One region of the Sporomusa intestinalis genome, then DNA from elsewhere that is predicted to be linked to it. Evidence: riboswitches for the same ligand, from Rfam matches in the RefSeq annotation. Region 1 holds a riboswitch; the other holds the start of a gene.

Region 1 (4,801 bases):
TCGCTTAGTTCTGAGCGGTAGCGAAGAACTTCCTTTATTATCCAAACATGGGCGATTAGCTCAGCTGGGAGAGCGCCTGCCTTACAAGCAGGATGTCGGCGGTTCGATCCCGTCATCGCCCACCACAGCAAAAAACCTGCGAATTTAACTTCGCAGGTTTTTTGCTACCCATCAGAATCGGCAAGCAATCAAGGCTATGAGCCAAAGGATAAGGGGAGAAGATAACAACAATAATTGCCAGGAGGGCTGTTTGTGAAATTGGGTCAGCGCTTACAGACGATTGCCGCCATGGTGCCGGCCGGTGGGACTATGGCCGACATTGGGACTGATCATGCCTATTTGCCCATATATCTTGTAACAGAAAAGATTGTGACCCGGGCTATTGCCGGTGATGTTCACCACGGACCGTATGTATCGGCCAAAAATGCGGTGGCGGCAGCGCAGCTGCAGCAGGCGATCTCGGTTCGCCTGGGTAACGGCCTGGCGGTCCTGCAACCGGGGGAAGCCGACATTGTGGTCATTGCCGGCATGGGCGGTGCCAACATCATTGCGATCCTGCAAGCCTGTCCGGATATAACCGGCAGGATACAGCGCCTTATCCTGCAGCCAATGATTGCCGCCGCTGCGGTCCGCGAGTGGCTCGATACCCACGGCTGGCAGATTGTTGACGAACAGTTGGTGCTGGAAGAGGGGAAACTCTACCAGATTATGGCGGCCGAGCCTGGCGCCGGCTCCATTGCCGACAAGTCACTCTATGAGATTGGGCCGCTGCTCTGGCAGTCCAGGCATCCGCTACTCAGGCAGCACATGAATGAACTGATCAGTCATCTGCGCGCCGTAATTCTGGCGATGAGCGGGAGTGACGGCGCAGTAAAATCCGCTAAATACCGGGAATACACCAGTAAGCTTAACGATTTGGAGGAAAAGCTGTCATGTCTGTAATTTGCCGTGATGTTTTACACGCGCTGGAAACACTGGCGCCCCCGCAGCTGGCGGAACCGTGGGATAATGTCGGGTTGCTGCTGGGTGATCCCGCGCAACCGGTTCAGAAAATAATGGTAGCCTTAGATGTGGACCAGGCCCTTGCCGCTGAGGCCATTACCGCCGGCGCGGACCTGATTGTCGTTCATCACCCGCTGATTTTCAAAGGCCTTACCCGTATCCGTACAGATTCCCCCCAGGGAAAGCTGCTGGCTGACCTGATTACAGCCGGCATCGCGGTGTATGCCGCGCATACTAACCTGGACAGCGCCCGCGGCGGGGTGAATGATGTATTAGCGCAAAAGCTGGCATTAACGGAAATCCGGCCGCTAACTACTGCCTATCAGGAGCCACTGCATAAATTGGCTGTTTTTGTGCCGGCCACGCATGTTGACCAGGTCCGGACGGCAATCACCGCAGCCGGCGCCGGGCATATCGGCAATTACAGCCACTGCACGTTTCAAACCCAGGGTACGGGAACCTTTTTCCCATTAACCGGCGCCCAACCCTTCCTCGGCCGGCAGGGAAAACTTGAATTTGCCGACGAATGCCGCCTGGAAACTGTTTTTCCGGCCTCGCTGCGGTCGCAGATCATTGCGGCCATGGTGGCGGCTCACCCTTATGAGGAAGTGGCCTATGACGAGTATCAGCTGCTAAACAAGGGCCCGAGCTATGGCCTGGGACGGGTGGGGGCCCTGGCTGCGCCAATGGGGCTGGCCCGGTTTATCAGCCAGGTAAAAACAGCCTTGCAGATTGGCACCGTCAGAGTGGCCGGCGCTGAGGCTGAACAACAGGTCGGCACGGTGGCCGTATGCGGCGGCAGCGGGGCCAGTCTGATCCAGCAGGCCGTTGCCGCCGGTGCCCACGTTCTGGTTACCGGCGACGTGAAATATCATGAGGCCCAGCAGGCGGCCGCGGCCGGCCTGACCATTATTGATGCCGGCCATTTTGCCACCGAACAGCCGGTTGTCGGTTTTGTGGCCGACTATCTGCAGCAATGGGCCGGCAAAAATCATTGGGATATTACAATTATTGGCAATCAGTCGAATAAAGACGCATTTACATTCTGTTAGCTCCGGTTAACGGGCCGGCAGCAGCTTGACGGGTTGCCTAATTTTGGTATACAATAAATACATATAAATCAAAAACTGGCTGACCGAGGGAGCTCATGTTATGGGCTGAGAGTGAAACTATTAAGTTTCTTACCTCCAATACCTGATCGGGATAATACCTGCGGAGGGAGGTCGTGTGTAATTTGTGTAATTGTGCGCGTCATTACCCGGTGGGGGCGACGTGCTTTTTATTTTTTATGAAGGAGGAAGCAGTGTGAGATTAACTGTAAACGGCCGAGAGCTGCACATGCCGGACGGCGTTACCCTGGCTGAACTGGTTGGCAGGCAAAAATTCAATCCTGAGGTCATTGTGATTGAGCATAACCGGCAAATCGTTAAAAAAGAAGAGTGGCAGACAATTATCTTACAAGCGGAAGACTGTCTTGAAGTGGTTACTTTTGTAGGAGGAGGCTGATTGTGATGACGAAAGACCCCGTGGGCGATGCCTTACTTATCGGCGGCAAGCAATTAACCAGCCGGTTATTTTTAGGAACAGGGAAATTTGCCAGCAACCGGCTGATACCAGAGGTGGTCAGCGCTTCCGGCTCGCAGGTGATCACGGTTGCGTTACGGCGGATTGACCCGGCCTATAAAGAAGAAAACATAGTTGACTACATACCGGGTACCTGTACCTTAATGCCCAATACCTCCGGCGCCAGAAATGCCGAAGAGGCGGTCCGCATTGCCCGGTTAGCCAGAGCCGCCGGGTGCGGCAACTGGATTAAAATTGAAGTGATTGCCGATAACCGCTATCTGCTGCCTGACAATATCGAGACAATTAAAGCCACCGAGGTGTTAGCGGCCGAGGGTTTTGTGGTGCTCCCCTATATGAGTCCTGATTTAATGGCGGCCAAACGTCTGGCTGCAGCGGGGGCCGCCGCGGTTATGCCGCTGGGAGCGCCGATTGGTACGAACCGCGGTCTGAAGACCAAGGAAATGGTAAAAATCCTGATTGAAGAAGTGCCGCTGCCAATTATTGTTGACGCCGGTATCGGCCGGCCGTCCGAGGCGGCCGAAGCCATGGAAATGGGGGCGGCGGCGGTGCTGGTAAATACGGCGGTGGCAACAGCCCGCAACCCGGTTGTTATGGCCGAAGCCTTTGGTCTGGCCGTCGCCGCAGGGCGCAAAGCCTATCTCGCCGGTCCGGGGGCCATCCAGGGTGATGCCGCGGCCTCGTCGCCCCTGACGGGTTTTCTCCGCGAGTGAATAACAGCAGGCAAGGAGGTATATTGTGAGTGTTTATGAGGAACTGTCAAAATACCGGGATTTTGACTTCGCAGCAATCTTTGCCCAGGTTACTGCTGCCGATATTCAACGGGTTATCAGCAAAGACCGGTTAACTGTAGCTGATTATCTGACCTTATTATCACCCCAAGCCGAGCAGCAGCTTGAGGCTATGGCCCAGCAGGCCCACCGCCTGACGGTACAGCACTTTGGCCATACCATTTTGCTCTATACACCGCTATATCTGGCTAATTACTGTGTTAATCAGTGTGTATACTGCGGTTTTCACGCCCACAACGCAATCGAGAGAAAAAAACTGACACTGGATCAGGTCCGGGCTGAAGCCGAAGCTATCGCCGCCACCGGTTTAAAGCATATCCTTATACTTACAGGCGAATCACGCCATCATTCTTCTGTAGGCTACATTAAAGACTGTGTCCGGATATTAAAAGACTTTTTCACCTCGATTAGTATTGAAATATATCCTCTCACTACCGATGAATACCGTGAGCTGGCAGCGGCCGGTGTGGACGGCATGACCATTTACCAGGAAACCTATCATGAGGCAGCCTACGCTGAGCTGCATCCGGCCGGCCCCAAACGGGACTACCGGTACCGCCTGGATGCTCCGGAACGGGCCTGCCGGGCCGCGATGCGCACCGTTAATATCGGGGCGCTTCTGGGCCTCAGTGACTGGCGGCAGGAGGCGTTTTTGACAGGTGTGCATGCCGATTACCTCCAGCGCAATTACCCCGGGGTCGAGATCAGCATGTCGCCGCCGCGGATGCGGCCCCATGTCGGCGGTTTTCCGCCCCGGGTCATTGTCAGTGATAAAAATTTAGTGCAATATATTCTGGCTTTCCGGTTGTTTATGCCGCGCGGGGGGATCACCCTGTCGACCCGTGAGAGCGCCGCCCTGCGCAATAATATGCTCGAACTCGGCATTACCAAAATGTCAGCCGGGTCGTGCACCGCCGTGGGCGGGCACTCGGAAGCGGCGGCTGTCGGCCAGTTTGAAATCTCTGACGAACGCAGCGTAGCTGAAATGGCGGCGATGCTGTATGCCCGCAATTACCAGCCTGTCTATAAAGACTGGCAGCTATAGCGGGCGGAGTGCCAACGAAGGAGGGAAGAAGGATGCCAAGACCGGGGATGACTAATTTTTTAACCACAGCCATATATGCCTTAACCGCCGAAGAGCATTCACTGGGCCGCAGCAATGTGGAAGTAGTGCAATTGCTTATCAGCGCCGGTATTAAGGTCATACAATACCGGGAAAAAGATAAAAAGGCCGGACCAATGTATCAGGAGTGCCTGATCATACGGGAACTGACACAGCAGGCCGGCGTTACCTTTATTATTAATGATCATATTGATTTAGCCCTGCTGATTGGAGCCGACGGCGTCCATATCGGGCAGGAGGATTTGCCGCCGGCCAAGGTTAGAGAGTTAATCGGCCCGGATATGCTGCTGGGCTTGTCCAC
Region 2 (4,801 bases), 1.4 Mb from region 1:
ATCCTGCACCCTGTCATCCACCCACAACAAATAGGCCGGTACCAACCGGCTTTCTCTCAGGTCTTTGACAAAGGCCAACATGGCTTCCAGGCTGGAAAAAGTGACGGCCACCCCTTTGCGCGTCTCCGGCACAGGCAATAATTTCAGCAGAAATTGGGCGGTAATGCCATAATCGGTGTAGGGCGCGTTAAAAAAACGGGTAAAGTCATAACCGGTAACATTCTTGACAGTTTTACCGCCTGTTTTCAATACCTCGCCTGTCGGCAGAACAACCTCCGAGCCCATCAGGAAATGCTTGGCGCTCCCGTATTTCAGGCTGGATAGGTTAGAACAGCCTTCATAAAACAGCTGCCCGACCGTTTTGTGATGATAAAACGGGGTGTCGGCCGGGATAAAACGCAGGCCTTGCGCGCCTAACCGCTCGGCCAGCAGCCCGAGTGTAACGCCGGCCTCGACAGTGGCGACAAGGTTAGCCGTATCAATTTCAATGATTTTATCCAATTTTGCCAAATCGATGGTTACGCCTGCAGACTTTCCCGGCCGGTAGTTATATAGCAGACTGCCAGTATCAGCCGCTGTCCGCACTAGATGCTGCAACTCCTCGCTTGACCGGGGGAACACGGATTGGCTCACGGAAAGACCTCCTTCAGAATATTCTAATATAATAGTAGCGGCTTGTTGCTCCGCGCAACATACAATTACGACCAAACGCAGGAATTGGCTGACGAACCCGCCAAATCAGTCCCCAAACACGAAAACATGGGGATAGAAAACATGGGGACAGGTTATGTGTTTCATCCCCAAGCAGCCCCCGGCCTGGTTTATTGACAGCTCTAATTAAAGGCGAAAAGGATAATAAGGACGCGAGGGTGAAGTAAAGATTTAAAGTATTCGAATGGGACAGGTGTAAACATGGGACATACTGTAAAGCTGCCGCAGGCAGAGCTTATATTTGGCAAACCGCTGCCGGCGGCAACGCTGTTGCTGGCGGCCGGCGGCAGACCGCCGGCCGCAGAATGGTTTCTGCAGCTGGCACCCCAGGCCCCTCTGTGGTGTATCGACAGCGGCATCCATATCAGCCGCCAGGCCGGTATAACCCCGGCCCGGATCATTGGCGACGGCGACAGCGCCAGCCCCGAGGCGTGGGCCTGGGGCAAGAGCCTGGGCGTGCCGGTCGAGGCCTATCCCGCCGACAAGGATCATACCGATTTTCAGCTGGCTTTGCTTAGAGCCCGGGCTATGTACGGTCCGGCCACTGCCGTTGTCACCGGTGTCTGGGGTGGGCGGTTTGACCATACTTTTAGCAATATTCAGTCGTTAGCCGGCTGGGAAGCACTTGGCGGCAAAGGGATTGCCGCCGATGAGTCGGAAGTCATGTTGTTTATAGCAGGCCAGGATACCGTGCGGATAAAAGCGGAGGCCAAGCCTGCCGTCGTCTCCCTGCTTTCCCTGTCCGACTGCTGCCTGGGGGTTTCCATTGACGGCGTGCGCTGGCCTTTGCAGAAAACCGAGCTGCGGCGGGACCGGCCCTACGCCATCAGCAACCGGCCGCTGGCCGCCTGTCAGGAAGTAACGGTAGCGGTGGCTGCAGGCTTGCTGGGGGTTTATCTGCAATGGCCCCATGATAAATAAGAACAAAACTTGCAAAACTTATAAAATACTTGCCGGTTAAACCAAACAGTGCTATAGTGGAATAAAATACCAAATATGCTAGGGGTGCCTGCGGGCTGAGAGATGAAAGCAGATTTCATTAACCCTTAACCTGACCTGGATAATGCCAGCGTAGGGAAGCGACTTGACGTACAGCAAAAGCCGCAGGCCTGCCAGGGCCTGCGGCTTGTATTTATTTTCGAATGGAGGAGAAAAGATATGAACGGCAATCTGCTGGACAACCTGGCAACGATTGCAGCCAGCCCGACCGTACTGTTGACGCTGGGAGGAGTTATTCTGCTGGTCGCAGCGCTGCTGCGCATGAAGAAGATAACATGTAACGCCAGGCTGATGTCCCATATCGGGCTCGCGCTTGCTCTGGCTGCCATTCTGCACGCCTTTAAGCTATACCATATGCCGCAGGGGGGCAGCGTAACTCCCGGCAGCATGATTCCCATACTGCTGATGGCGTTTTTTTACGGCCCCGAGGTTGGGTATCTCACCGGTTTTTTATATGGTATGATTAATTTGATCCAGGACCCCTTTATCCTGCACCCGGTACAGATGTTGTTTGATTATCCGCTGCCCTTTATGGCTTTGGGGCTGGCAGGCTATTTCAAGGGCCGGTACCTGACGGGGGCTGCTGTCGGCATTATGGGACGGTTTATCTTCCATTATCTTTCCGGCATCGTGTTTTTTGCCAGCTATGCGCCGCCGACGGTCTCGCCCTATCTGTATTCCTTCCTGTTTAATGCCAGCTACCTGAGTATTGAATTTATTGTTTGCGTAATTATCATGCGCCTGCTGCCGATTGAACGGATTGAAATGACCATTAAACGGCAGGCATTGGTTGGCGACCATGTTAAAGAAACGAAAGTATAACCCTGATTCCTGGATGAAATTTATACTGTCCCGCCATTGGCGGGACAATGTTTATTACGACGCGGGGACAGGCTACTAGGCTACTGTTTTGCTTGTGGCAAAACAGCACAATTAACCGCAGGTTTTCCACGCATAAAACCAGGTAAGCCGCGCAAGTTATATAGTAAGGTATAAGCACCGGCTAATCGCCGGACTGATATTAATATCCAGCAACTACCGGAGGGAGGAAGAATATATGACGAAACCGGAAGCTTACCCTGTGGATCAGCCCCATCCGCCTAAACGCAGCAAAAATCAGGATAGCGATATGCCGGAACCACTTTCCGGCTCCAAGAAGGTTAAAAATCATAACCACACCGGCCAGCGCCACGGCGAAGGCTCCTAATTCCTTGTCTAACACGCATACGAATAGCCGGCGCACTAACAGCCATTACGGCCAAAAAAGATGCCCTACAGTTCCTGAACTGTAGGACATCTTTTTTGAATAGCTGCTTTACTTGCGGCTTCCTGCCCAGAACCAAACAGCCGCATATTTTCTCGACTTGACCACAACCGGCAGTACAATAACCGCCGCCACGCCGCTCTGAACGAGGTTGCCGGGAATGGATGCCATCGGCACCAGCCAGCTGCCGTAAATAATCCCTGCGGCGCCATAATAAGCAACCACTTTCATGCAACAAGCCGCCGCCAGGATCAGGACATAGGCCGTCAACGTCCGGTTGGTTTCGCAGATGGCGCCGACCGTATATCCCATGAGACCGACAATGGCCAGCGTAAAGGGAGCCCATAAAAACCATGCCCCTTAAGGTTTTGGTTTAAGATACTCATCCAATACCATTTTCGTTTTCCTTAATGCCTGTTCCAGTTTATTCGCCGTAACCACTACTTGTTGAAAGCCGGTGTGAAGATCTTTTAGCGCCATACATTGCTGCTCTTCCAACAGCTTCAGCGAAGGAAAACAGAGCGAAAAACTGCTCCAGGCTTTGTTTATAACTACATAGGTGAGCAGCGAGCTGCCCGCGGCATATACCAGCCCGCCTGCCAGCCGCAGCAGCAGCCAGGGAAAAAGCCCCTGGTTGGTTTGACCAACAGTTAAGCCCAGAACATACCAGAAATGCGACTGAAGGCCGCCGGCAACAAGCAGGGCGACTGACATAATCAATAAACCGCCATTGAGCAGCAGGAGTCCGATCCAGCTAAACAAATAATTTTTTGTGTCAAGTGCGACCTCTGAGAAAAAGATGTAATAGCTCAGGGCCAGCACCAGAAAACCAAAGACGCCAAACACCGCAAGATGGGAGTGGGCGGAGGTTATGTACGTTCCGTGAATATATTTGTTAACAGCCGGAATAGCCATAAAAAAGCCCAGCAGACCGGCTCCAAAAATATGATAAAACATACTGCACGCCAGCATGGCTGTAACCATTTTCTCCCGTTGTCCAAATTGGTAAAAATACTGGACTTTTACCGTCCTCATAATAGAATAAAGCAGTAATAACACCGGCACGATCTGGATTGTGCTAAAGGCGCCGCCGACCCAAATCCAGTAGGCTGGTCCGCCGGTCCAGTAATAATGATGGCCGGTAGCCAGAACACCGGTTACCACCATAACTATCATATCCAAATAAAGTACATTTTCAATGACCCGGCGCTGCATTCCCGGCAGTGTCACCACAACGGCCCCCAGCACGCCGGTGCCGATAAGTTCCAGGCTCATCTCCTCCCACAGATGAACGACCCAGAACTTTAAGAATTCTTCTGCGACCGGATGCGAATAACGCAGGATGTTGGGAATAAAAAAAACGATCAGGGTAAAACTCCCCGCTAACATACTAACCAGCGTGGCCCGGCTTTTTGGTACCTTTGCTGCCATATATGTCCGGATAAGATTATAAAACAGGATGCTGATAGAGATCGCAATCCCCACTTTGAGAGGCGGCAGCGCTTCGAGATATTCAATGCCTGCATTGAACCCAAGGATAAGTGAGCCAAGTATTGTTACTATCGTGACTAACAACAGCCAAAAATTTGCTTCGATTAGTCTTACACTATAGATTTCCCTGCCGGCTTCACTGCAAAAAAAATAGTAGATGATCCCGGTTATGCCAAACAGCGGCCACATAATACTGATATTGAGATGAAAGGCTCTGCCGGCAGTAAATGGAAGCGGCATGGGCACATCGGGAAACACGGTTTCCAAGGCACCGGCCAGCGCGATGATCCCCTGCAGGCCAAAAAATAAAAAAGTGATCAAAGCGTACTTATAACA

The links. A riboswitch is a leader RNA that binds a small molecule or an ion and turns the genes downstream of it on or off. The one in region 1 is predicted to bind thiamine pyrophosphate.
Region 2: another riboswitch for thiamine pyrophosphate. It lies ahead of thiT (energy-coupled thiamine transporter ThiT); the one in region 1 lies ahead of thiS (sulfur carrier protein ThiS).

The regions. Positions count from the first base shown of each region.
Region 1 is NZ_AP042390.1:2,878,009-2,882,809, reverse strand. Features, by position in the region: tRNA gene ACZ481_RS13550 (tRNA-Val) at 50-125, shown strand; gene ACZ481_RS13545 (tRNA (adenine(22)-N(1))-methyltransferase) at 253-942, shown strand; gene ACZ481_RS13540 (Nif3-like dinuclear metal center hexameric protein) at 933-2,054, shown strand; TPP riboswitch at 2,130-2,240, shown strand; gene thiS (sulfur carrier protein ThiS) at 2,308-2,508, shown strand; gene ACZ481_RS13530 (thiazole synthase) at 2,514-3,299, shown strand; gene thiH (2-iminoacetate synthase ThiH) at 3,325-4,422, shown strand; gene thiE (thiamine phosphate synthase) at 4,455-4,801, shown strand, end outside.
Region 2 is NZ_AP042390.1:4,283,655-4,288,455, forward strand. Features, by position in the region: gene ACZ481_RS19935 (FAD-binding oxidoreductase) at 1-633, opposite strand, end outside; gene ACZ481_RS19940 (thiamine diphosphokinase) at 913-1,632, shown strand; TPP riboswitch at 1,703-1,806, shown strand; gene thiT (energy-coupled thiamine transporter ThiT) at 1,870-2,532, shown strand; gene ACZ481_RS19950 (small acid-soluble spore protein P) at 2,768-2,917, shown strand; partial or broken gene ACZ481_RS19955 (ECF transporter S component) at 3,026-3,316, opposite strand; gene ACZ481_RS19960 (cbb3-type cytochrome c oxidase subunit I) at 3,335-4,801, opposite strand, start outside.